Streptomyces collinus: one gene and its partner. The protein of the gene in region 1 interacts with the protein of each later gene in a pairwise test. Links are inferred from orthologs where the notes say so. Each region holds a gene or a part of one and is shown in the gene's direction. Other genes may lie near its edges.

Evidence for each region.
Region 2: the proteins of rpe (region 1) and dnaN interact in binary tests that used the Escherichia coli proteins (3 or more experiments, as listed by UniProt). The link is inferred for Streptomyces collinus from one-to-one orthologs.

Annotation. Positions count from the first base shown.
Region 1 is NZ_CP133771.1:1,466,700-1,478,579, reverse strand. Bases 3,269-6,267 are described here. They hold rpe (ribulose-phosphate 3-epimerase), read left to right. Parts: upstream 3,269-4,424; coding sequence 4,425-5,111; downstream 5,112-6,267. Other genes in these bases: RFN52_RS06550 (barstar family protein), read left to right, coding at 6,258-6,267; RFN52_RS06555 (sugar-binding transcriptional regulator), read left to right, coding at 5,190-6,233; RFN52_RS06565 (MMPL family transporter), read right to left, coding at 3,269-4,260. Outside these bases: RFN52_RS06580 (PucR family transcriptional regulator), read left to right, coding at 1-799; RFN52_RS06575 (glyoxalase superfamily protein), read left to right, coding at 869-1,201; more of RFN52_RS06565, read right to left, coding at 2,122-3,268; more of RFN52_RS06550, read left to right, coding at 6,268-6,611; RFN52_RS06545 (GuaB1 family IMP dehydrogenase-related protein), read left to right, coding at 6,720-8,162; RFN52_RS06540 (amino acid permease), read left to right, coding at 8,800-10,269; RFN52_RS06535 (Lrp/AsnC family transcriptional regulator), read left to right, coding at 10,280-10,732; RFN52_RS06530 (MFS transporter), read left to right, coding at 10,869-11,880. UniProt on the Escherichia coli protein: Catalyzes the reversible epimerization of D-ribulose 5-phosphate to D-xylulose 5-phosphate.
Region 2 is NZ_CP133771.1:5,545,780-5,557,600, reverse strand. Bases 5,020-7,959 are described here. They hold dnaN (DNA polymerase III subunit beta), read left to right. Parts: upstream 5,020-5,885; coding sequence 5,886-7,034; downstream 7,035-7,959. Other genes in these bases: RFN52_RS25365 (sigma-70 family RNA polymerase sigma factor), read left to right, coding at 7,186-7,959; RFN52_RS25375 (MFS transporter), read left to right, coding at 5,020-5,789. Outside these bases: RFN52_RS25405 (VanZ family protein), read left to right, coding at 1-526; RFN52_RS25400 (PspC domain-containing protein), read left to right, coding at 592-804; RFN52_RS25395 (ATP-binding protein), read right to left, coding at 886-1,236; RFN52_RS25390 (adenosine deaminase), read right to left, coding at 1,378-2,535; RFN52_RS25385 (alpha/beta hydrolase family protein), read left to right, coding at 2,659-3,417; RFN52_RS25380 (LysR family transcriptional regulator), read right to left, coding at 3,490-4,452; more of RFN52_RS25375, read left to right, coding at 4,515-5,019; more of RFN52_RS25365, read left to right, coding at 7,960-8,202; RFN52_RS25360 (STAS domain-containing protein), read right to left, coding at 8,086-8,472; RFN52_RS25355 (AEC family transporter), read left to right, coding at 8,609-9,529; RFN52_RS25350 (Uma2 family endonuclease), read right to left, coding at 9,531-10,124; RFN52_RS25345 (thymidine phosphorylase), read right to left, coding at 10,221-11,504; RFN52_RS25340 (cytidine deaminase), read right to left, coding at 11,590-11,821. UniProt on the Escherichia coli protein: Confers DNA tethering and processivity to DNA polymerases and other proteins. Acts as a clamp, forming a ring around DNA (a reaction catalyzed by the clamp-loading complex) which diffuses in an ATP-independent manner freely and bidirectionally along dsDNA.

The DNA of each region.
Region 1 (11,880 bases):
CTACGCGGAGGCCGTGGCGGCGGCCTACCGGGAGACGACCGCCGAGCTGACCTCGCGGCGTCAGGCGCGCCGCTCGGCACTGGTGGAGGCGCTGTTCACCGGTGTCATCGCCGACCGCACGCTGTGGGAGGCCGCCCGCGAGCTGGGCCTGCCGGACCGCGGTCCGTACGTCGTCGCCGCTGCGGCTGCCGACGCTCCCGGCGAGGAGCCGCTGGCCGGGGCGGAAGCGGCACTGCGTCAGGCCCAGGTCCATTTCGCCTGGCGGCTGCTGCCCGACCAGCAGATCGGCCTGGCCGCCGTGCCCACGGCGACCGCGGAGAGCACGTGTCTGCGCATCCTGCGCCGGGCAGGCGCCCGCGTAGGCATCAGCCCGTGCTTCCACTCGCTGCGAGACACCCCTCAGGCTCTGCGCTTCGCCCGTCTGGCTCTGGCCGGCCTCCAGGGCACCGGCCCCGGCGTCGCGCGGTTCGACGACGACCCGCTGGCGATGGTCGTCGCCGCGGCGCCTGCCGAGGCGGCGCACCTGGTGGGGGTGGTCTTCCAGCCCCTGCTCGACCTCCCGGCCGCGGAGCGTGCCCGTCTCCTTCAGACACTGGAGCACTGGTACGCCGCCGCCGGCTCCGCCACAGACGCGGCGCGGAGCCTGTTCGTCCACCCCAACACCGTCCGCTACCGGCTGCGCCGCGTCGAGGAACTCACGGCCCGCTCGCTGTCCGATCCACGGGCGGCGTCGGACATCCGCGTCGCGCTCCTGGCGGTACGCCGGGCGAGCGTGCCCCTCAGTGACGCCAGGTCATGAACATTGCCTGGTGCCAACTAGTGCCGCATCAGGCAACGTTCACCCTGGGCGGTCTGCGACGATGGCGCCATGGACGAGGAAGTCATTCCTATTCTTCGCGTCGAGGACGCTGCGGCGGCTGTCGCGTGGTACGAGCGACTGGGCTTCGCCAAGCAGTGGGAACACCGCTTCGAACCGGGACTTCCCGCGTTCGTCGAGGTCGCCCGGGGCGGGGTGCGGTTGTTCTTGTCGGAGCACACGGGCGACGCCCGCCCCGACACGTTGGTCTACCTCCGCTTCGGTGATGTCGAGGCCCTCGCCTCCGAGTTCGGTGTGCAGGCGAAGGACGCTAAGTGGGCGCGTGAGATTGAGCTGCGCGACCCTGACGGCAATCGGCTTCGGATCGGCACGCCGACGGAATGACACTCGCCGGCGGCGCGCGGCAGGGAAGCTGTGCGGGTGGCTGAGCGAGTACGTGTCCGTGAGATCGAGGACGACGAAGGCAGACGGCTTCTGCGGATCATCCGCAGGGGCACCCGGTCGGTGGTGACCTGGCGGCGGGCTCAGATGGTCCTGCTGTCCGCGCAGGGCATGCCAGTGGCGAAGATCGCCGAGGTCACGTTCGCCAGTGACGACAGGGTTCGCGACGTGATCCACAACTTCAACGCCGACGGCTTCGACTCGCTCTACCCGAAGTGCAAGGGCGGCCGGCCGAAGACGTTCACGCTGCCCGAACGCCGCGAGATCAAGAAGATCGCCAAGTCCAGGCCTGCCGAGCACCACCTGCCGTTCTCGACCTGGAGCCTGGCCAAGCTGGCCGACTTCCTGGTTGCTGAGGGGGTGGTCGACGACATCAGCCACGAGGGCCTGCGCATCCTGCTCCGCGAGGAAGGCGTCTCCTGCCAACGCCTGAAGACCTGGAAGACCTCCCGCGACCCGGAATACGCGGCGAAGAAGGCGCGGGTCGAGCATCTCTACGCGATCGCCGACGGCGAGATCATGCACGAAGAGGGAGAGCCGGAAATCATCTTCTGCGTGGATGAGTTCGGCCCGCTCAACCTGATGCCACACCCTGGCCGACAATGGGCCAGAGCGTGACGCCGTGTTGAACCGGTCCCCCTCGGCCGACCGGAACAGCCGACCAAACTCCTCAACTACCTGGCATCCCCCGACAGCGGTCCCGCCCGGACCGTCCTACCGCCGCAGATCGTGGACAGCATCGAGACGGCGTCCGCGGCCTAACCACTGAAGAAGGTTGCTCAGTGGCCAAGATCGTGAGACGAACTACTCATGGCCACTGCTGAGACGCGACTGATCAGTGCAGGTAGGCGAGGTGCGATTGGTCAGCGGATTCGAGAACCTACACCGGCGCTCTCCCGGGCCGCACCGCCGTCCTCCCGGGCCAGCCGGTGCGGCCACCACACCTTCGGGCCGACGTCCATGAACAGGGACGTCACCAGCACCGAGCGCACGATGAAGGTGTCGATGAGGACGCCGAGGGCGACCGCGAAGCCGATCTCGGCGAAGGCCACCATCGGGAGGGTGCCGAGGGCGGCGAACGTGCCGGCCAGGACCAGGCCCGCCGAGGTGATGACCGCGCCGGTGGCGGCCAGGCCGGTGACCACGCCCGCTCTGGTGCCCTGGCGGGCCGCCTCCTCGCGGATGCGGGTGGTCAGGAAGATGTTGTAGTCGATGCCCAGGGCGACCAGGAACACGAAGACGAACAGCGGGAAGTCGGTCGCCTCGCCCGCGTAGTCGAAGACGTACCGGAACGCGAGCGCGCTGATGCCGAGTGCGGCCGTGAACGACAGGATCACCGTGCCGATCAGCAGCAGCGGGGCGATCAGGGCCCGTAGCAGGACGCAGAGGATCAGCAGGACGACCACCAGCACCAGCGGGATGATCAGCACGTTGTCGTGCGTGGTCGCCTTGTCCATGTCGAGCAGGGCCGCCGTACCGCCGCCCACCTTGGCGTCGGCGTCCGGTACCGCGTGCACGGCGTCCCGCACCCGCTCCACCGTCTGCTTGGCGGCCTCGCTGTCCGCCGGGGCGGTCATGGTGGCCTCGAAGAGGACCTTGCCCTCGAAGGCCGGTTTCGTGCCGGGCGGCAGACCGAGGGACTGGGGGACCACGCCCTGAGTCCCGGCGACCGCGCGGCCCACCTGCACGGCCTGCGCCTGGTTGCTGACGATGACCAGCGGATCACCGCTGCCCGCCGGGAAGTAGCGCGCCGACACCTCCTGGCCGGTGATCGAGTCCGGCTTCCCGGTGAAGGCGTCCGCGTTGCCGATGCCCTCCGCGCGCAGCTGGATCAGGCCGAGGGAGCAGACCGCCAGGGCGAGCGCCGTGACGGCCCAGGTCATGCGCGGGCGGCGGGCGATACGGCGGCCCGTGCGCGCCCAGACGCCGCGCTCGGTCGGTTCGGGGGAACCCAGGTGCGGGATCACCGGCCAGAAGATCCACCGGCCGAAGATCACCAGCAGCGCCGGGAACAGGCTCATCATCGCGAGCAGGGCGACGGCGACACCGATCGCGGCGACCGGGCCCAGGCCGCTGGTCGAGTTCATCTCGGCGGTCAGCAGCACCAGCATGCTCAGGACGACCGTCGCACCCGAGGCGAGCACGGCCGGCCCGGCGCGGTGCAGGGCCAGGGCCATCGCCTCGTGCCGGTCCTCGTGCCGGCGCAACTCCTCCCGGTAGCGGGCGACCAGCAGCAGGGCGTAGTCCGTCCCGGCGCCGAAGACGAGCACCGTGAGGATGCCGGCGCTCTGGCCGTTGACCGTCAGGCCCGCGTGTTCGGCCAGCACGTAGATCAGCGCCTGGGAGGTGAACAGCGCACAGACGACCGCGATCAGGGGGACCAGCAGCAGGGTCAGGCTGCGGTAGGTGATGAGCAGCATGACGATGACGACGGTCATCGCCGCGAACAGCAGCGTCGAGTCGATGCCCTCGAAGGCCTCCGCGAAGTCAGCCGAGGTGCCGCCCGGGCCGGTGATGTGCACGCTCAGCCCGTCCCCGCCGGTACCGACGTCGTCCCGGATGGACTCCACGGCCGGTGAGATCCGCTCCCAGCCCTCCTCGTCCATCATGATCGGCACGAAGACCTGCGCCGCCCGCGGATCGGGCTGCCGGTCGAACACCGGCCCCCGGGTCTGCTCACCGATGATGCCGTGGTCACGCAGCTGCTTGAGCTGCGAGACGTCCTCGGCGATCTCCGCACGGTCCTGCGCCGTCAGGCCGCTGTCCCGCGCGTAGATCACCACCGCCGGGATCTGCTCCGGCCGGAAGTCCTCGGAGATCTCCAGCACCTGCGTGGACTCCGCGGACCCCGGCAGCCAGGACGCGGCGTCGTTGTCCTGGGCATCGGTCAGCTTCATGGCGAACGGCGCGGCGATGAACAGCACGACCACCCAGAAGACCAGCACCAGCCACTTGGCCCGCCGCCCGCAGACGAGATGCGCGACGCCCTGCTGCCCGGTCATGCCAACCCCCTCTGTGGCAGCGCCCCGCCAGGGGCGCTGGGCTGTGACATGTGCGGCTCCGCCGCGTGGGCGCGAGCGACCCGCCACGGCCCGCGGCCGACGTACCACCGTTCCCACCCGGGACCGGTGCCCACAACCCCCGGAGGGCATGGCAGTCTTAGGACATGGCCGCGCAGATCAACCCCAGCATCCTGTCCGCAGACTTCGCCCGCCTCGCGGACGAGGCGAAGGCCGTGGAAGGAGCCGACTGGCTCCACGTCGACGTCATGGACAACCATTTCGTCCCGAACCTCACGCTCGGCGTGCCGGTCGTAGAGTCGCTCGCCCGTGCGACGGACACCCCGCTGGACTGCCACCTGATGATCGAGGCCCCCGATCGCTGGGCGCCCCAGTACGTGGAAGCGGGGGCCGGTTCCGTCACCTTCCACGTCGAGGCCGCCGCTGCTCCCGTCCGGCTCGCCCGTGAGATCCGGGCCAAGGGCGCCCGCGCCTCCATGGCGCTGAAGCCCGCGACCCCCATCGAGCCGTACGAGGACCTGCTCCCCGAGCTCGACATGCTGCTGATCATGACGGTCGAACCGGGCTTCGGGGGACAGGCCTTTCTCGACATCATGCTTCCGAAGATTCGCCGCACCCGCGAGTTGATCAGCAAGCACGGACTGGAGCTCTGGCTCCAGGTCGACGGCGGAGTTTCCGCTTCCACCATCGAGCGGTGCGCGGACGCCGGAGCCGACGTCTTCGTGGCCGGATCGGCGGTCTACGGGGCAAACGACCCGGCAGAAGCGGTACGTGCACTACGCACCCAGGCGGAGGCGACGACGGCGAAGGCCTCCTGGGCCTGCGACCACTGAGCCACAGCAAAGTGAACGGCTCTCATCAGGGCTGATCAACCGCGCCGGATCTGCAAGGATGAACGGCGAATCCAGAGTGTGAACAGCAGTGAGGAGATCGCCGTGTCGGGTATGTCGGCGGGCCGGTCAGCCATGCGGATGGGACCCGCTGAGCTGGTGCAGGCGGCGGCCATGGCCCGCCGCTTCTACCTTGAGGGCAAGTCCAAGATCCAGATCGCGGAGGAGTTCGGCGTCAGCCGCTTCAAGGTGGCCCGGGTCCTGGAGACCGCCCTCGAACGGGACCTCGTACGCATCGAGATCCGTGTGCCTGCGGAGCTGGACGCCGAGCGCTCGGACGCGCTCCGCGCCCGCTACGGCCTCAGGCACGCCGTCGTGGTCGAGTCTCCGGCCGAGGCCGAGGAGACGCCCGACCCCGAGAACCTGGGAGAGGTGGCCGCCGACCTGCTCGGCGAACTGGTCGACGAAGGGGATGTGCTGGGCCTGGCCTGGGGCCGCTCCACCATCCACATGGCGGCGGCGCTCGACCGGCTGCCGCCGTGCACGGTGGTGCAGCTGACGGGCGTGTACGACGCCGGGACCGCCGAACGCGGCTCGGTCGAGGCCGTGCGCCGCGCCGCCCAGGTGGCCGGCGGGGACGCCCACCCCATCTACGCGCCCATGCTGCTGCCCGACGCGGCCACGGCCGCGGCGCTGCGCAACCAGACGGGCATCGCCCGGGCCTTCGAGCACTTCGACAAGGTCACGGTCGCCTGTGTCTCCATCGGGTCCTGGGAGCCGGGCATCTCCACGGTGCACGACATGCTCAGCGACGAGGAGCGGGCGCACTACGCGTCCCTCGGGGTCGCCGCCGAGATGTCGGCCCACCTCTTCGACGCCGAGGGCCGCCGGGTCGGCCGGGACCTGGGCGAGCGGTGCATCACGGTGAAGGCCGACCAGCTCCGCCGGATCCCCGAGGTCGTCGCGATCGCGGGCGGGCAGCGCAAGGGACCGGCGATCGACGCCGTGCTGCGGTCCGGGCTCGTCACCAGTCTCGTGACGGACACGTCGGCCGCGGACTACCTGATGACGGCCGGCCCGGCGCCGAAGTCCGCGCTCAACCGGTCCGACCCGGACGGGGTCTGACAGGTGGCGGGGGAGTCGCGCGCGGTGCCGGACGACCCGGCGGGCCGGATCGTGGTCGTCCTGGACCTGGGCGGGGTCACGGACAAGGCGGCCTTCATGGACCGCTGCGCCCGTGACCTGGCCCTGCCCGACTGGTTCGGCCGCAACTGGGACGCCCTCGCCGACTCCATGGCCGACCCCGCCCTCTGGCCCGAGGGGGCCGGCGAGCGGGGCCTGCTGGTCGTCGTCCAGGGCTGGCGGAGGTACGCGGAGACGCGGCCCGAGGAGTGGCAGGTCGCTGAGGAGATCTTCGCCGAGGCGACGGACCGGGGCCCTGGGCTGTTCGTGACCCTAGGCCTTGGAGAATCCTCCGAGAGCCCCCCTGGCCAGCCTGGATGATCCGCTGGGGGCGGTTCGGGCGTCCGTCATGGGAGAATGAAGTACGTGCTCTTTCCCCCTGGCCGGCCGGTCCGGGGGTCACCTCTGATCGACTGGGATGTGCAGCACGTGCGTTTCCTCAATGACATCCAGCCCGGGTACGACCTGACGTACGACGACGTCTTCATGGTCCCCAGCCGCTCCTCGGTGGGCTCGCGGCAGGCCGTCGACCTCAGCTCCCCGGACGGCACGGGCACCACCATCCCGCTCGTCGTCGCCAACATGACCGCCATCGCCGGCCGCCGCATGGCCGAGACCGTGGCCCGCCGCGGCGGCCTCGTGGTGATACCCCAGGACATCCCGAACGACGTGGTCACCGACGTCGTCTCCTGGGTGAAGAGCCGGCACCTGGTGCTGGACACCCCGATCATCCTGTCCCCGCACCAGACGGTCGCGGACGCGCTGGCCCTGCTGCCCAAGCGCGCGCACAACGCCGGCGTCGTCGTCGACGGGGACCACAAGCCGGTCGGCGTGGTCACCGACGCCGACCTGTCCGGCGTGGACCGCTTCACGCAGCTCGCCGAGGTCATGTCCCGGGACCTGCTGCTCATCGACGCGGACATGGACCCGGGCGAGGCCTTCAACACCCTCGACCACGCCAACCGCCGTTACGCCCCCGCGGTCAACCAGGACGGCACGCTCGCCGGCATCCTGACCCGCAAGGGCGCCCTGCGCGCCACGCTCTACCAGCCGGCCACCGACGCACAGGGCCGGTTGCGCATCGCCGCCGCCGTCGGCATCAACGGCGACGTCGCGGGCAAGGCGCAGGAGCTGCTGGACGCGGGGGTCGACGCGCTCGTCATCGACACGGCGCACGGCCACCAGGAGTCGATGATCAGCGCCCTGAAGCTGGTGCGCGACCTCGACCCGCAGGTGCCGATCGTCGCGGGCAACGTGGTCGCAGCCGCGGGTGTGCGCGACCTGATCGAGGCCGGCGCGGACATCGTCAAGGTCGGTGTCGGCCCCGGCGCCATGTGCACCACGCGCATGATGACCGGCGTCGGCCGGCCGCAGTTCTCCGCCGTCCTGGAATGCGCCGCCGAGGCGAAGAAGTACGGCAAGCACGTGTGGGCCGACGGCGGTGTCCGCCACCCGCGCGACGTCGCCATGGCCCTCGCGGCCGGCGCGTCCAACGTGATGGTCGGCTCGTGGTTCGCGGGCACCTACGAGTCCCCGGGCGACCTCCAGCACGACGCCCAGGGACGGGCGTACAAGGAGTCCTTCGGCATGGCCTCCGCCCGGGCCGTGCGCAACCGCACCTCGGAGGAGTCCGCGTACGACCGCGCCCGCAAGGGGCTGTTCGAGGAGGGGATCTCCACCTCCCGCATGTTCCTCGACCCGGCCCGCCCGGGTGTCGAGGACCTGATCGACTCGATCATCGCGGGCGTCCGCTCCTCCTGCACCTACGCCGGCGCGGGCTCCCTGGAGGAGTTCGCCGAGAAGGCCATCGTCGGCATCCAGAGCGCGGCCGGCTACGCCGAGGGCAAGCCGCTGCACGCCAGCTGGAGCTGACGCGCCCAACGCCCTTGCCTGGAGCCCCCGATGGAAATCGGGGGCTTCGCGCATGCGGACGGCCTGCCGTCGTACGCCATGGAGATCACCGTATGCAGGGCAGCCGATGTCGACGTGCTCGACCGGTGCATCGGCTCCCCGGGGGCCACCTCGTTCCACGCGCGCCGCTTCGAGCGCCAGGAACGGGGTTCGAGTACCTCTCTCGTCGCCTGGCACGGCCGACGGCCCGTCGGTCATACGGAGGTGCGCTGGGGCGGCTGCGACGACGTGACGGTGCGGGCGGTGTGGCCCGGCCCGGCTACCGGGCCGTCGCTCCGTACGTCGGCCGCTGGTCGTTCGAGAACCACGAGGGCGTCCCGCGCGAATGTGTCGAAAACCTGATGTTCCTCGTGAAAGAGCTGCCCTGAGCAAGCCGTGCGCAACGGATGAAATCAGCTGCGCAACGAACCTCCGGCCGACTGCGAGGAACGCAATGATCTTACGGTTGCGCGCAAGGTTGCTGCATTTCACCAGCAACGCCGTTGCTCATAGGCTGTCGCCTCGTACGTGGCGTGGCGGGGACTCCGCTCGGTGGGTCCCTGCTCAAGGGTGCCCGCGGTCCCTGCCGCCCTGACCGGCAGCGAAAAGGAGCCAGCGCGTGCTCGACCAAGGCGCACCCCCGCAGAACCCAGGCCAGACAGCCGACCCCACGCCCCCCGGCATCGGTGCGCGCCTCATGCGCCGCAAGCCGGTGGAACGGCTGGTCGCGGAGGGTGGCCAGGGCGAGGGAGGCTCGCTGCGCCGCACCCTCGGGCTGTGGCAGCTCACCATGATCAGCATCGGTGCCACTCTCGGCACCGGCATCTTCGTCGTCCTCGGCGAGGCCGTCCCCAAGGCGGGCCCGGCCGTCACGCTCTCCTTCGTCATCGCCGGCCTCACCGCCCTGTTCTCGGCCCTGTCCTACGCCGAGCTGGCCGGCTCCATCCCGGTCTCCGGCTCCTCGTACTCGTATGCGTACGCAACGATGGGTGAGCTGGTCGCCTGGATATGCGGCTGGTGCCTGGTCCTGGAGTACGGCGTGTCGGTGGCCGCCGTCGCCGTCGGCTGGGGCGAATACCTCAACGAACTGCTCGACGGCACCATCGGCGTCACCATCCCGGCCGCCCTGTCCGCCCCGCCCGGCGACGGCGGCGTGTTCAACCTGCCGGCGCTGATCGTCGTGCTGCTCGCGATGGCGTTCCTGCTGGGCGGCGCCCGCGAGTCCGCCCGGGCCAACACCGTCATGGTCGTCGTGAAGATCGCCGCGCTGGTGATGTTCTGCGCCATCGGCGTCCAGGGCTTCCGCTCCGGCAACTACGAGAACTTCATGCCGCTCGGCATGGCGGGCGTCAGCGCCGCCGGCGCCACCCTGTTCTTCTCCTACATCGGCTTCGACGCCGCCTCCACCGCCGGTGAGGAGGCGAAGAACGCCCAGCGCGACCTGCCGCGCGCGATCATGCTGTCGCTGGTCGTCGTCACCGCGCTGTACGTCCTCGTCGCCGCCGTCGCCGTAGGCGCCAAGCCGTGGGAGAACTTCACCGACTCCGAGGCCGCCCTCGCCCAGATCATGCGCGAGGTCACCGGGCAGACCTTCTGGGGCACGCTGCTCGCCTTCTGCGCCGTCATCGCCATCGCGAGCGTCGTCCTGACCGTGCTGTACGGCCAGACCCGCATCCTGTTCGCCATGTCCCGCGACGGTCTCGTGCCCAAGGTCTTCGCCAAGGTCCACCCGAAGACCGGTGCCCCGCGCGCCAACACCCTGATCGTGTCGCTGTTCTGCGGTGTCCTGGCCGCCGCGATCCCGCTCGGGCAGCTCGCCGACGCCACCAGCATCGGCACCCTGTTCGCCTTCGCCCTCGTCAACGTGGCCGTCGTCGTGCTGCGCCGGACCAAGCCGGACATGCCCCGCACCTTCCGGGTGCCGCTCTCGCCGGTCATGCCCGCGCTGGGCTTCGCCTTCTGCATCTGGATGATGGGCAGCCTGTCGACCGTGACCTGGGTCGTCTTCGGTGTCTGGATGGCCGCCGGGCTCGTGTTCTACTTCGTGTACGGCTTCCGCCGCTCCCGACTGGCACCATCCGAGAAGTGATCGACCCACTGTGCTGAACGATCTCGACGAACGCATCGTGCACGCCCTCGCCGAGGACGCCCGCCGCTCCTACGCCGACATCGGCTCAATCGTCGGCCTGTCCGCACCCGCCGTGAAGCGGCGTGTGGACCGGCTGCGGGCCACCGGAGCCATCACCGGCTTCACCGTACGGGTGGACCCGGGCGCCCTCGGCTGGGAGACCGAGGGGTTCGTCGAGATCTACTGCCGCGGGAACACCTCCCCGGAGACCATCCAGCGGGGTCTGGAGCGCTACCAGGAGGTCGTGGCCGCGTCCACCGTCACCGGAGACGCGGACGCGATCGTCCAGGTCTTCGCCTCCGACATGCGCCACTTCGAACGGGTCCTGGAACGGATCGCCGGGGAGCCGTTCGTCGAGCGGACCAAGTCCGTGCTCGTGCTCTCGCCGCTGCTGCGGCGCTTCTCGTCCGGGTCGCCCACGTAACTCCGTGGCCCGTTCCATGGGACACCTCTAGCCTGGGTGTCATGACCTGGCGACATTGATCCACCAGCCGTGCCTCCCGAGGACCGCCTCGGACGCCGTCCCTCCGGCGTCCGATCCGTCCTTCCGGGAAGGCCTCATGACACTCTCACCCGCGCGCGTGCCCGTCGCCGGTGTCCGCCGTCTGACCCGCACGCTGTACGGCTACGCGTTCCTCGACGACTTCGTCCTGCTCTACCCGGTGTACGCGCTGCTGTTCGCCGACACCGGCATGTCGCTCTGGCAGATCTCCTCCCTGTTCGCCCTGTGGTCGGTCACCGGTGTGGTGCTCGAAGTGCCCTCCGGCGCCTGGGCCGACGCCGTGTCGCGTCGCAGGCTGCTGTGGATCGGTCCCCTGCTCACCGCCGCCGGCTTCGCGCTGTGGGTGGCCGTTCCCTCGTACGGGGCCTTCGCGGTGGGCTTCATCCTGTGGGGCGCGGGCGGTGCCCTCGGCTCCGGCGCTCTGGAGGCGCTGGTCTACGACGAACTGGACCGGCTCGGTGCCGCCGACCGGTACGCGCGGGTCATGGGCCGGGCCCGGGCCGCGCGACTGCTGGGCACCGTGGCTTCCATAGGCCTGGCGGGGCCGGTCTTCGCGCAGGGCGGCTACGCGGCCGTCGGAGCCGCGAGCTTCCTGGCCTGCGTGCTGACCGCCGTCACCGCGACCCGGTTCCCCGAACACCGGGTGCGGGCGGAAGGCGCGGGCGACACCTGGGCGACGACCCTGCGGACCGGCCTCGCCGAAGTCCGCGGGGACCGTTCGGTGCGCGGCGCCCTGCTGCTGGTCCCGGCCGTGGCCGCGGTGTGGGGCGCGCTCGACGAGTACACCCCCCTGCTGGTCCGCGACATCGGCGTCGCCGAGGCGACGGTGCCCTACCTGATCATGCTGATCTGGGCCGGCGTCACCCTCGGCAGCCTCCTGGCCGGACCGGCCGAACGCCTCGGCACGAGCGGGCTCGCGATGCTGCTCGCGGGCGCCGCCCTCGCCCTGGCGGTGGGAGCCGTGTCCCGTTCCCTGGCCGGAATCGCCCTCGTGAGCCTCGCCTTCGCCGGGTTCCAGCTGGCCGAGGTACTCGCCGACGTCCGTCTCCAGCACCGCATCGACGAGTCAC
Region 2 (11,821 bases), 4.1 Mb from region 1 along the record:
TGTCCTCCTCGTCGCACACCTCGCGTTCGTCGCCTGGTTAACGCTGCGGCCGCTGGACGTCCCCTGGGTGATGCCCGCCAATCTGCGGCCGTTCGCCGGTATCCGGGCCGATCTCGCCCTGGGCTGGCCCGCGGCGGCCCGCCGGATCGGTGAGGGGCTGGCCCTGCTCGCCCCGCTGGGTGTGCTGCTGCCGATGGTGAGCGGCAGGCTGGTCGTCTCGCCGCTGGCGTCCCTGCTGCGCACCGTCGCGGCCGGCGCCCTGCTGTCGTGGGGCATCGAACTGCTGCAGACCGGCGTGCCCGGTCAGGTCGTCGACGTCGACTCGCTGTTCCTGAACACCGCGGGCGTGGCCCTCGCGCACCTCGCGCTGGTCCCGGCGGGCCGCTCCTGGCTGCGCCGCCGTACCGCCGCCCGCGTGCTGCGTGCGCCCCTCCCGCCCGAGGAGCCGGCTCAGGGTCGGACCCCGACGATTCCCAGGGTCGGGATCGCCCCGTGGAGCGACGCTTTGCCCCCTTCGTCTCCGTAGCGTGGAGTGCAGATGGGGTACTCGGACGAGAGACCCCACGCACACCGACGTTGAAGGAGTCGCACATGTCCCGCCTCGCCCGCCCCACCCACGGCCGCATGATCGGCGGAGTGTGCGCCGCGCTGGCACGGCGCTTCGGCACCTCCGCGACGACGATGCGCGTGATCTTCCTCGTCTCGTGCCTGCTGCCCGGCCCGCAGTTCCTGCTGTACATCGCCCTGTGGATCGTGCTGCCCTCGGAGGACAAGGTCCACGGCAAGACCCAGACGGCCTGGTGACACCCTGATGCGAGAACGCCGATGGGGCGCACCCCGTGCGGGTGCGCCCCATCGGCATGTGTGTCCGCCTCGGCGGGTGGGTCAGCCGACCGGCACTCCGTTCACCGGCAGGCCCTGCGTGGGCAGGCCCTGCACCGGGAGTCCGCCCAGCAGGCCGGCCGGACCCGTCGGGCCCGTGGCGAGCACCTGCTCGGTGACCGGCTGCGCGGCGGCCAGACCGGCACCGGCCGCCGGCTGTCCCTGGCCCAGCGCCTCACCCGAGCCCGGCAGCGTCTGGGAGAGCTGCTCCGCAGGGAGCGCCGCGGTGACGGTCTCCAGCGTCTGGGCGGTGTCCGGGAGGGCCGGGGCGGCGTTGGCGGCGCCCGCACCGGAGGCGGCGAAGGCGGCACCGAGCGCGGCGACACCGAGGGACTTGGCAGCAGACTGCTTCATGAAATGCGTCCTCGTAACGGGATGACGGGATGGGTGAGCGGTCCAGCGACCGTAAACACCCGGCGCCACCCGCCGCAAACATCGAAATACGGTCGGATTTGCGAACACCGTCTGCATCCGCAGTACGCCGAATACCCCGGATCAGCCCTCGGCATCAGCAGAACCACTGGTGGAAGCGGTCTGACGGAACAGCCATTCGGATTTCAGCTCGGCATATCCGGGCTTGATGACGTCATTGATCATGGCCAGCCGTTCATCGAAAGGAATGAACGCTGATTTCATCGCATTGACGGAGAACCACTGCATGTCGTCGAGCGTGTATCCGAATGCCTCGACGAGGTGCTCGAATTCCCGGCTCATGCTGGTGTGGGACATCAGGCGGTTGTCCGTGTTGACCGTGGCACGGAAGTGCAGCCTGCGCAGCAGCCCGATGGGGTGCTCGGCGTACGAGGCGGCGGCCCCGGTCTGGAGGTTGGAGCTCGGGCACAGCTCCAGCGGGATGCGCTTGTCCCGGACGTAGGAGGCGAGCCGCCCGAGTTCGACGCGGCCGTCCTCGTGGACCTGGATGTCGTCGATGATCCGCACGCCGTGCCCGAGCCGGTCGGCGCCGCACCACTGCAGGGCCTGCCAGATGGAGGGCAGCCCGAAGGCCTCCCCGGCGTGGATGGTGAAGTGGTTGTTCTCGCGCTTCAGGTACTCGAAGGCGTCGAGGTGCCGGGTGGGCGGGTAGCCGGCCTCGGCACCGGCGATGTCGAAGCCGACGACGCCCAGATCGCGGTAACGGTTGGCGAGTTCGGCGATCTCCAGGGCGCGGGCCGCGTGCCGCATGGCGGTGAGCAGCGCGCCGACACGGATGCGCTGCCCGTTCTCGTGTGCGCGCCGTTCTCCTTCCCGGAAGCCCTCGTTGACGGCCCCGACGACCTCTTCGAGGCTGAGGCCGCCCTCCAGGTGCTGCTCGGGGGCATAGCGCACCTCGGCGTAGACGACGCCGTCGGCGGCCAGGTCCTCGGCGCACTCGGCGGCGACCCGGACCAGGGCGTCGCGGGTCTGCATGACGCCGACGGTGTGGGAGAACGTCTCCAGATACCGCTCCAGGGAGCCGGAGTCGGCGGCTTCGCGGAACCACACGCCGAGCTTCTCGGGGTCGGTGTCGGGGAGCTGGGTATAGCCGCTCTCGCGGGCGAGTTCGACGATGGTGCCGGGGCGCAGACCGCCGTCGAGGTGGTCGTGCAGCAGAACCTTGGGCGCCCGGTGGATCTGGTCCGTTGTCGGGGTGTTCGCGGTGGTCTGGCTCGTCATTTCCGCACTCTAACTCCTACGCGCGTAGAGGGCGCGGCCCCGGCTGCTTTACTTTTTCGTCGATACGTAACGGTGACCCCGAGGACGGGTCGAGTACACCCGCGCTTCTGACACTGTTCTGTCATGGCACACCAAGCGACGCCGGTTCGCAGGGCCCGGCTGGGCAGGGCACTCGGTCCGCAGCCGACGGCGGTGAGCGGCGCGGTGCTGCTGCTCCCCGGCGGTGACGAGGTCTCCGCCCGCAGACCGTCCCCCATGCTGGCGACCGCCTCCATGCGCGCCGTCGGGCGACGGCTGGCCCGCGCGGGCCGGGACGAGGGTCTCGCCGCGCACGTGGTGCACTACCGCTACCGCGGCTGGAACGGCAGCGAGGCCCATCTCGCGCAGGACGCCACCTGGGCGGCCGACGAGATCGTACGGCGCTACGGGGACGTCCCGGTCTGCCTCGTGGGTCTCGGGATGGGCGGCCGGGCAGGGCTGCGGGCGGGGGGCCACGACGCCGTCAACTCCGTGCTGGCGCTCGCCCCCTGGCTGCCGGAGGAGGACGTCGCGGCGCCACCCGAACCGGTGAAGCAGTTGGTCGGACGCCAGGTGCTGATCGTGCACGGCACGAACGACGGGCGGACGGATCCCGAGCTGTCGTTCCGGCTGGCGGCGCGGGCGAAGAAGGCGAACCGGGACGTGTGCCGGTTCGAAGTGCACGCCGACGGGCACGGGTTGCACCAGTACCGGGACGAAGTGCTGGCGCTGGCCGAGGACTTCGTGATGGGGGCGTTGTTCGGGCGGGTGGTGTCGAGGCCCGTGCGGGACGCGTTCGCGGCGCCGCCGCCGTTGGGGTTGCGGATGCCGCTCGCGGCGGGGTTCAGTCCTTCGAGGCGGTAGCGCCATGTGAGGTGCCCGTGGTTTTCGGGGTGCGGGTTTGTGGTGGGTTGCTCGCGCAGTTCCCCGCGCCCCTCAAGTCGGCAGCAAACTGCCTCTTCTCGAGAGCAGGAACTTCTTGAAAGCCGCCACCGGCGGCGTGTCCGGATGGCCCTCCAGCCAGGCCACGCCGATCTCGCGGGCCGCGCGGGGGGCCGTGACCGTCAGTTCCACCACCCCGGGGCGCGGGACCGCCGGCGGGGGCAGGAGGGCCACTCCCAGGCCCGCCGCCACCAAGCCCCTCAGCGTTTCCGCCTCCTCGCCCTCGAAGGCGATGCGGGGCTTGAAGCCGGCCTCCTTGCAGAGGTCGTCGGTGATGCGGCGCAGGCCGTAACCGGGTTCCAGGGTGACGAAGGTTTCGTCCGCGGCCTCGGCGAGGCGGATGCGGCGGCGGCCGGCCAGGGAGTGGTCGGCGGGGACGACCAGGCGCAGCTTCTGCTCGTCCAGGCGGCGGGCCACGAGGTCGGGGGCGTCCGGCACCGGGGACGTCAGGCACAGGTCGAGCTCGCCGGCGCGGAGGCGTTCCAGCATGGCCTCCCCGTAGTTCTGGACGAGGCTGAAACGGACGCGCGGGTGGTCGGCGCGGAAGGCGTGCAGCAGGCCCGGGACGGTCTCGGCGCCCATGGTGTGCAGGAAGCCGAAGGCGACCTTGCCGGTGGTCGGGTCGGCGTCGGCGCGGACCTCCTCGGCGGCGCGCTCGACCTCGGCCAGGGCACGTTCGACGGAGGTGAGGAAGGTGCGGCCGGCCGGGGTGAGGGAGACCGTGCGGCCGTGCCGGGCGAACAGGTCGACGCCCAGGTCCTGCTCCAGGCGGGCCATGGAGCGGGACAGGGTCGACTGGGGGACGTTCATCTCCTGGGCGGCGCGGGTGACGTGCTCGGTGCGGGCGACGCCCGCGAAGTAGGCGAGGCGCGGCGCCAGCAGCTTCGACATCTCTGCCATGTCTTCTGTGTCACTGCTTGGTGACAGGCGTGGCTGTGAGCTTGGTTGATGCACCATGGGAACGATTATGACCGTTCCATGCATTGGACGGATGAGTGCGGCGTCCGTAGGTTCGAGGCATGTCTCCCGCCAGTACCGGGGCGTCCACGATCGTGGGCGCCGATGCCTCTGTTCCCACCCCCGATGCACGTGTCTCCCCGGGCGGCCCCGGCTACCGCCGGATGAGCTTCGCCCTCTTCCTCGCGGGTGTCGCGACCTTCGCGCTGCTGTACTCCACGCAGGCGCTGCTCCCGCTGATCTCCGGCGAGTTCGGTGTGGCGGCGAGCGACGCGAGCTGGACGGTGGCCGCCGCGACGGGCGGGCTGGCGCTGTTCGTGCTGCCGATGAGCGCCCTGTCGGAGCGCTTCGGACGCCGGGCGGTCATGACCGCGTCGCTCGCGGTGGCCGTCACGCTCGGGCTGCTGGTGCCGCTCGCCCCCTCTCTCGGTGTGCTGATCGCGCTGCGGGCGCTGCAGGGCGCCGCCCTCGCCGGGCTGCCCGCTTCGGCGACGGCGTATCTCGCGGAGGAGGTCAGCCCGAAGGCGCTGGTCACGGCGATCGGACTGTTCGTCGCGGGCAACAGCGTCGGCGGGATGAGCGGCCGGGTCATCACCGGCTGGGTCGCGCAGGAATGGGGCTGGCGGATCGCCGTCGGGGTCATCGGTGTGATCGCGGTGGCGTGCGCGGTGGCCTTCCGGCTGCTGCTCCCCGCCCCCAAGCACTTCAAGGCCGGTTCGCTGCGGCCGCGCGTCCTGGCCCGGACGGTCCGCGGCCACCTGTCCGACCCGCTGCTGTGCCGGCTGTACGCGATCGGCGCACTGTTCATGACGGTGTTCGGCGGTGTGTACACGGTCATCGGCTACCGGCTGACCGAGGCTCCGTTCTCCTTGCCGCAGGGCATCATCGGCTCGATCTTCCTGGTCTACCTGGTCGGCACGGTGTCGGCGTCGACGGCGGGCCGGCTGGTCGGGCGGCTGGGCCGGCGGGGCGCGCTGTACGCGGCGGGCGGTACGACGACGGCGGGTCTGCTGTTGTCCCTGGCGGACTCGCTCCCGCTGGTCCTGGCGGGCCTGGTCCTCATCACGGCGGGCTTCTTCGCGGGCCACGCGGTCGCCTCCTCCGCGGTCAGCAAGACGGCCACGCACGGCCGCGCCCAGGCCTCGGCGCTGTACCAGTCCGCGTACTACATCGGTTCCAGCGCGGGCAGCACGGTCGGCGCGATCGCCTTCCACGCGGGCGGCTGGGCCGGGACGGTCGGGGTCGGACTCCTGGCGGTCCTGGGCGTCGTCACCATCACGGTCTTCGGCACCCGGGCGGCCCGGCTGCAGCGCCGGGAACTGGCCACGGCCGCCTGAGACTCTGCGGCATCCCCCCTGGTCGGGGCCGGTTGTCAGTGGGTGCGGATAACGTCCGCGCCGGCTGGTCACCGGTTTCGAGCAGGGGGATTTTTCATGGAGCTCCGCATCGACCGTACGGAGTTCGCCGATGCCGTGGGCCGGGCGGCCCGCGCGCTGCCCGGCCGGACACCGGTGCCGGTGCTGGGCGGGCTGCTGCTGGAGGCGGGCGCGGGGCGGCTGGCCGTGACGGGGTTCGACTTCGAGGCGGCGGTTCGGGTGGAGGCCGACGCGGAGGTCACGGCCCCCGGGCGGGTGCTGGTCCCGGGGCGGCGGCTGCTGGACGTCTGCCGGGTGCTGCCGGACGGGCCGGTGGGCTGTGTGCTGGAGGGCTCGCGGTTCACGGTGGAGGCGGACGGTACGCGCTTCGGGCTGTCGACGCTGCCGCTCGCGGAGTACCCGTCGCCGCCCGGGCCGCCCGCGCCCTACGGCACCGTCGACGCCGCCGCCTTCGCGACCGCCGTCGCCCAGGTGGCGGTCGCCGCCGGACGTGACGACACGCTGCCCCTGCTGACGGGCGTACAACTGCGCCTCGACGGCGGGGAGATGACCCTGTCGGCCTCGGACCGCTACCGGTACGCGGTGCGGCGGCTGGAGTGGAAGCCGGAGGTCGCCGCCGGTGACGGGGTCGTGGAGACACTGCTGCCCGCGCGGCGGCTGCTGGACGCGGCGCGGTCGCTGGGGCGCGGCGGGAACGTGCGGATCGGGTGGGAGCCGGGCGGGGGCGGCGGGCTGGTCGGATTCGAGAGCGGGCGGACGCGGACCGCGCTGCGGCTGCTGGACGGGCGGCTGCCGTCGTACACGTCGCTGTTCGACATGGCGGGGGCAGCGGTCGCCGAGGTGGCGCGCGAGGACCTCGCGGAGGCGGTGCGGCGGGTCGCGGTGGTGGCGGAGGCGAACAGCCCCGTGCGGCTGGACTTCTCGGCCGGCGGATCCCTACGGCTGCGCGCCGGCTACGGCGACGACGTGGCGGCCCAGCGGCTGCCCGCCACGCTGAGCGGCGCCGACGAGATGCCGGTCGCGTTCAACCCGGCCTACCTGCTGGACGCCCTGACGTCCTTCGAGAGCCCACGGGTGCGGCTGGAACTGCTCGGGGCGGGGCAGCGGGCGCTGCTGCACGCCGTGCCGGGCGACGGGGAGGCGGATGCGGGCGCGGAGGCCGGGGAGCACCGGCATCTGCTCATGTCGGTCAAGGAGCTCGTGTGAAGGCCCGCACGTCGGTCGCCGCCGGTCTGGATCACCAGCTCCCACCTGCGCTTTTGTGCGCTCGGGGGGCCGTTGTCAGTGGGCTGCGGTAGCTTCCGGAGTGCTGGAGCGCAATGGCGCGTGAACAGAACGTCCACAGGGGTGGGTGGAGATGGCGAACGGCACGGCGGCACCGACGGACCTGGACAGCAGGCTGGAGGCACACCGGACGGAGCTGACGGGGTACTGCTACCGGATGCTCGGCTCCTCCTTCGAGGCGGAGGACGCGGTGCAGGACACGATGGTCCGCGCCTGGCGCAGCTACGCCACATTCGAGGGCCGCTCCAGTCTGCGCTCCTGGCTCTACCGCATCGCGACCAACGTGTGCCTGGACATGCTGACCGCGGGCAACAAGCGCGCCCGGCCCATGGACCTGACCGAGTCCACCCCGCTCGCCCAGGCCGCCCTCTCCCCCCGACCGGACAACACCTGGCTGGAGCCCATGCCGGACGCCCGTGTGCTGCCCACCACCGGTGACCCGGCGGAGGCGGCGATCGCCAAGGAGTCCGTGCGGCTCGCGTTCATGGCCGCCCTGCAGCAGCTCCCGGCCAAGCAGCGGGCCGTGCTGATCCTGCGCGAGGTCCTGGCCTGGAAGGCCAGTGAGGTCGCCGAGCTGCTGGACACCTCGGTGGCGTCGGTGAACAGCGCCCTCCAGCGGGCCCGTGCCACCCTCGCCGAGCGGCAGGAGCGGGGCGCCGCGGCGGCCGTCTCCGACCCGCTGGACGAGGACCAGCAGAAGCTGCTGGACCGCTATGTGGCGGCCTTCGAGGGCTACGACATGACGGCGCTGACGGCGCTGCTGCACGAGGACGCGGTCATGACGATGCCGCCGTTCGACCTGTGGCTGACCGGCACGCGGGACATCACCGGCTTCATGACCACCCTCGGCGCGCCCTGCGCGGGCTCCCGGCTGGTGCCCGTCCAGGTCAACGGCCTGCCCGGGTTCGCCCAGTACAAGCCGGACCCCGAGAAGGGCGGCTTCACGCCGTGGGCGGTCCAGGTGCTGGAGATCTCAGACGGCCGGATCACCGGGTTCCACTGCTTCCTCGACACCCAGCGCTGGTTCCCGCTCTTCGACCTCCCCCTCCACCTCGAAGCCGAGACCGACCAGGTCGAGCAGGGCGCGTAGCGCCGGATCGGGGTCGCGCAGCCGGATCCGCCCCCCGGCGCGGCGGGCGGCCAGCTGGAGCCTCCCCAGCAGATCGACGGCGGCGAGGCCCGGCGGCCCCAGGCCCGCGACATCGCACACCACGACCCGGGCACCGCTGCCGTGCAGCAGTGCCCGCACATCGTCGCTGAGCCCCCTCACCTCGTCCCGGGTGACGGGGCCGGGCAGTACGAGCACGGGCGGTGTCATGGCGTCCACGATCGGTAGACCGGGCGGGCGGCGGTAACTCATCGCGGCTGTCCGTCCTGTCGGCGCCGTAAGGATCACATTGACCTGGGCAGTGCCTTCCCCGGAGGGTTGGCTGTATGCCCCACCGATCCGGCCCCGCCGTACTGCCCGCTGCCCTCGTCGCCGGTGGGGAGGAGCCGTGCAGGGGGTGCTGAGCGGGTTCGCGGTCATCGCCGTCGTCATCGGCGTCGGCTATCTGATCGGCCGGCGGGGGTATCTGGGCGACGGCGGCCGTGAGGTCCTGACGAAGCTCGCCTTCCATGTGGCGTCGCCGGCGCTGCTCTTCACGACCCTCGCGCAGGCCGACCTGTCCGTGATCTTCTCCGACCGGCTGCTGGTCACGGCGATGAGCACGGCAGCGGTGGCGGGGATCTTCGTGGCGGTGGGGGCGGCGCGCGGCTGGGGCGTGGGCCGGACGACGATCGGCGCGCTGTGCTCCAGCTACGTCAACTCCGGGAACCTGGGCATTCCGATCGCCGTGTACGTGCTGGGTGACGCGTCGCTGGTCGCGCCGGTGCTGCTGTTCCAGCTGGTCGGTGTCACACCGGTGGCGCTGACGGTGCTGGACCTGGCGAGCGGCGGGGGGAAGCGTCCCCTGTGGCAGCGGCTGCTCACGCCGCTGCGCAATCCGATAGCGCTGGGCTCCCTGGCCGGGGTGGTGGTCTCGGCGTCGGGCCGCACGGTGCCGGGCCCGCTGTTGGACCCCCTGACCCTGATCGGCAACATGTCGGTGCCCGCCGTGCTCCTGGCCTTCGGCATCTCCCTGCGCGGCAGCACGCTCCCGCTGCGCGGCGCGGAACGGGCCCCGGTACTCCTCGCCGTGGCCCTGAAGTCCGTGGTCCAGCCCCTGGTCGCCTGGGCCCTCGCGGCGGGCGTCTTCGGTCTGCGCGGCGCCCTGCTGCTCGACGTGGTGGTGACGTCGGCGCTGCCGGCGGCGCAGAACCTCTTCACGTACGCGAGCAGCTACCGGGTGGGCGAGGTGCTGGCGAGGGAGGCGATCCTGCTGTCGACGGTGCTGGCGGTGCCGGTGCTGGTGGGGGTGGCGGCTGTGTTGGGGTGACTCAGTTCTCGGCGAACTCGCCGGTGTCGATATCGAGGCCGAAGGGCTCGGGCAGCGTGATGAGTTCTCCGAACTTGCCCGCGTCGAGAACCCGGTAGACATCCCGTTGCGGTTCGCCGTAGAGCGTGATGGTGGGACCGCCGGGGGCCCAGCCGTCGATGAGCAGATACAGCGGGACACCCGCCTGGGCGTAGCCTGCGGCCTTTTTGATCCGGTCGTGCGCCGCGTTCGACTTGGACGTGATCTCGACGATGAGTTCGGCGGCAGCCGCTGGGATGAAGTTGCCACCCTCGTCCCGGAGAACCTGCCTGGGGGCTACTGCAAGATCAGGAATGTAGAGCCCGTCACGGGACGGGACCGCCGTACCCAGGGTCTGGTAGATGCCCCAGTGCCTGGGGATGACCTCGTACAAGGCGCGCTGAACCAGGTCAGCGATGTCGTTGTGGGCGTTGGACGGCGGTGGTGCCACGGTGACGATCCCCTCGATGATCTCCACCTTGCAGCCCTCTGGCGCGTCCGTCTCCTGCCAGATCCGGACGAGGTCGTCCCACTCGTGCCCGTTGGCCGGCGAGTGGTCGACGGTGAGTGCGCTCATGGCGGTTCTCCAATCGGTGCGTCACCGATCCCAGCATGCCGAACGGGACCGGCGGGGGTCCACCGATCCCGTTCACCCGAAGGGGAAACCGCCTGGTCAGGCGATACGTTCCAGCACCACCGGCGACGCCGTGAAGTCCGTCCCGGGCGCCGCGACGTCATAGGCGCCCTCGATCGACTGGAGGGCGTACTCGAAGCGCTCGGGTGTGTCGGTGTGGAGGGTCAGGAGGGGCTGGCCCTCCGTGACCGTGTCGCCCGGCTTGGCGTGCATCTCGACGCCGGCGCCCGCCTGCACCGGGTCCTCCTTGCGGGCACGGCCCGCGCCGAGGCGCCAGGCCGCGACGCCGATGCCGTAGGCGTCGAGGCGGGTCAGGACACCCGAGGCCGGGGCCTTGATCACGTGCTGCTCGCGGGCCACCGGAAGCGTCGCGTCCGGGTCGCCGCCCTGGGCCGCGATCATGCGCCGCCAGACGTCCATCGCGGAGCCGTCGGCCAGCGCCTTCGCCGGGTCGGCGTCCTTCACCCCGGCCGCGTCCAGCATCTCGCGGGCCAGGGCGACCGTCAGCTCGACCACGTCCGCCGGGCCGCCGCCCGCCAGGACCTCCACCGACTCGCGGACCTCCAGGGCGTTTCCGGCGGTCAGACCGAGGGGGGTGGACATGTCCGTGAGGAGCGCGACCGTCTTCACGCCGTGGTCGGTCCCGAGGCCGACCATCGTGGAGGCCAGCTCACGGGCGTCCTCGATGGTCTTCATGAAGGCGCCGGTGCCGACCTTCACGTCCAGCACCAGCGAGCCCGTACCCTCGGCGATCTTCTTGGACATGATCGAAGAGGCGATCAGCGGGATGGCCTCGACCGTGCCGGTGACGTCCCGCAGGGCGTAGAGCTTCTTGTCGGCGGGGGCCAGGCCGTCGCCCGCGGCGCAGATGACCGCGCCGGTGGTGTCGAGGACGTGCAGCATCTCCTCGTTGGAGAGCAGCGCACGCCAGCCGGGGATCGCTTCGAGCTTGTCCAGGGTGCCGCCGGTGTGGCCGAGGCCGCGGCCGGACAGCTGCGGTACGGCCGCGCCGCAGGCGGCGACCAGGGGGGCGAGCGGCAGGGTGATCTTGTCGCCGACGCCGCCCGTGGAGTGCTTGTCGGCGGTCGGGCGGGACAGGGACGCGAAGTCCATGCGCTCGCCGGAGGCGATCATCGCGGCCGTCCAGCGGGCGATCTCGCGGCGGTTCATGCCGTTCAGCAGGATCGCCATGGCGAGGGCGGACATCTGCTCGTCGGCGACCTCCCCGCGGGTGTACGCGTCGATGACCCAGTCGATCTGTGCGTCGCTGAGTTCACCGCGGTCCCGCTTGGTGCGGATGACGGAGATGACGTCCATGGCCATGGCTTGGCTTCCTTCCGAGGGTTCCAGAAGCCGCACGGCCCCTCTGAGCCGGTCGCGTGAGCAACTCAGAGGGGCCGCACGGGGGTTACTTGCTGAGGTGTTCCGGGCCGAAGGCCTGGGGCAGCATCTCCGAGAGCGGCAGGATCCCGGCGGGGGTCTCCAGCAGCATCTCCGGGCCGCCGAACTCGTGGAGCAGCTGGCGGCAGCGGCCGCACGGGACGAGTGTGTCGCCGTTGCGGTCGACGCAGGTGAAGTGCGTCAGTCGGCCGCCGCCGGTGTTGTGCAGCTCCGACACCAGACCGCACTCGGCGCACAGT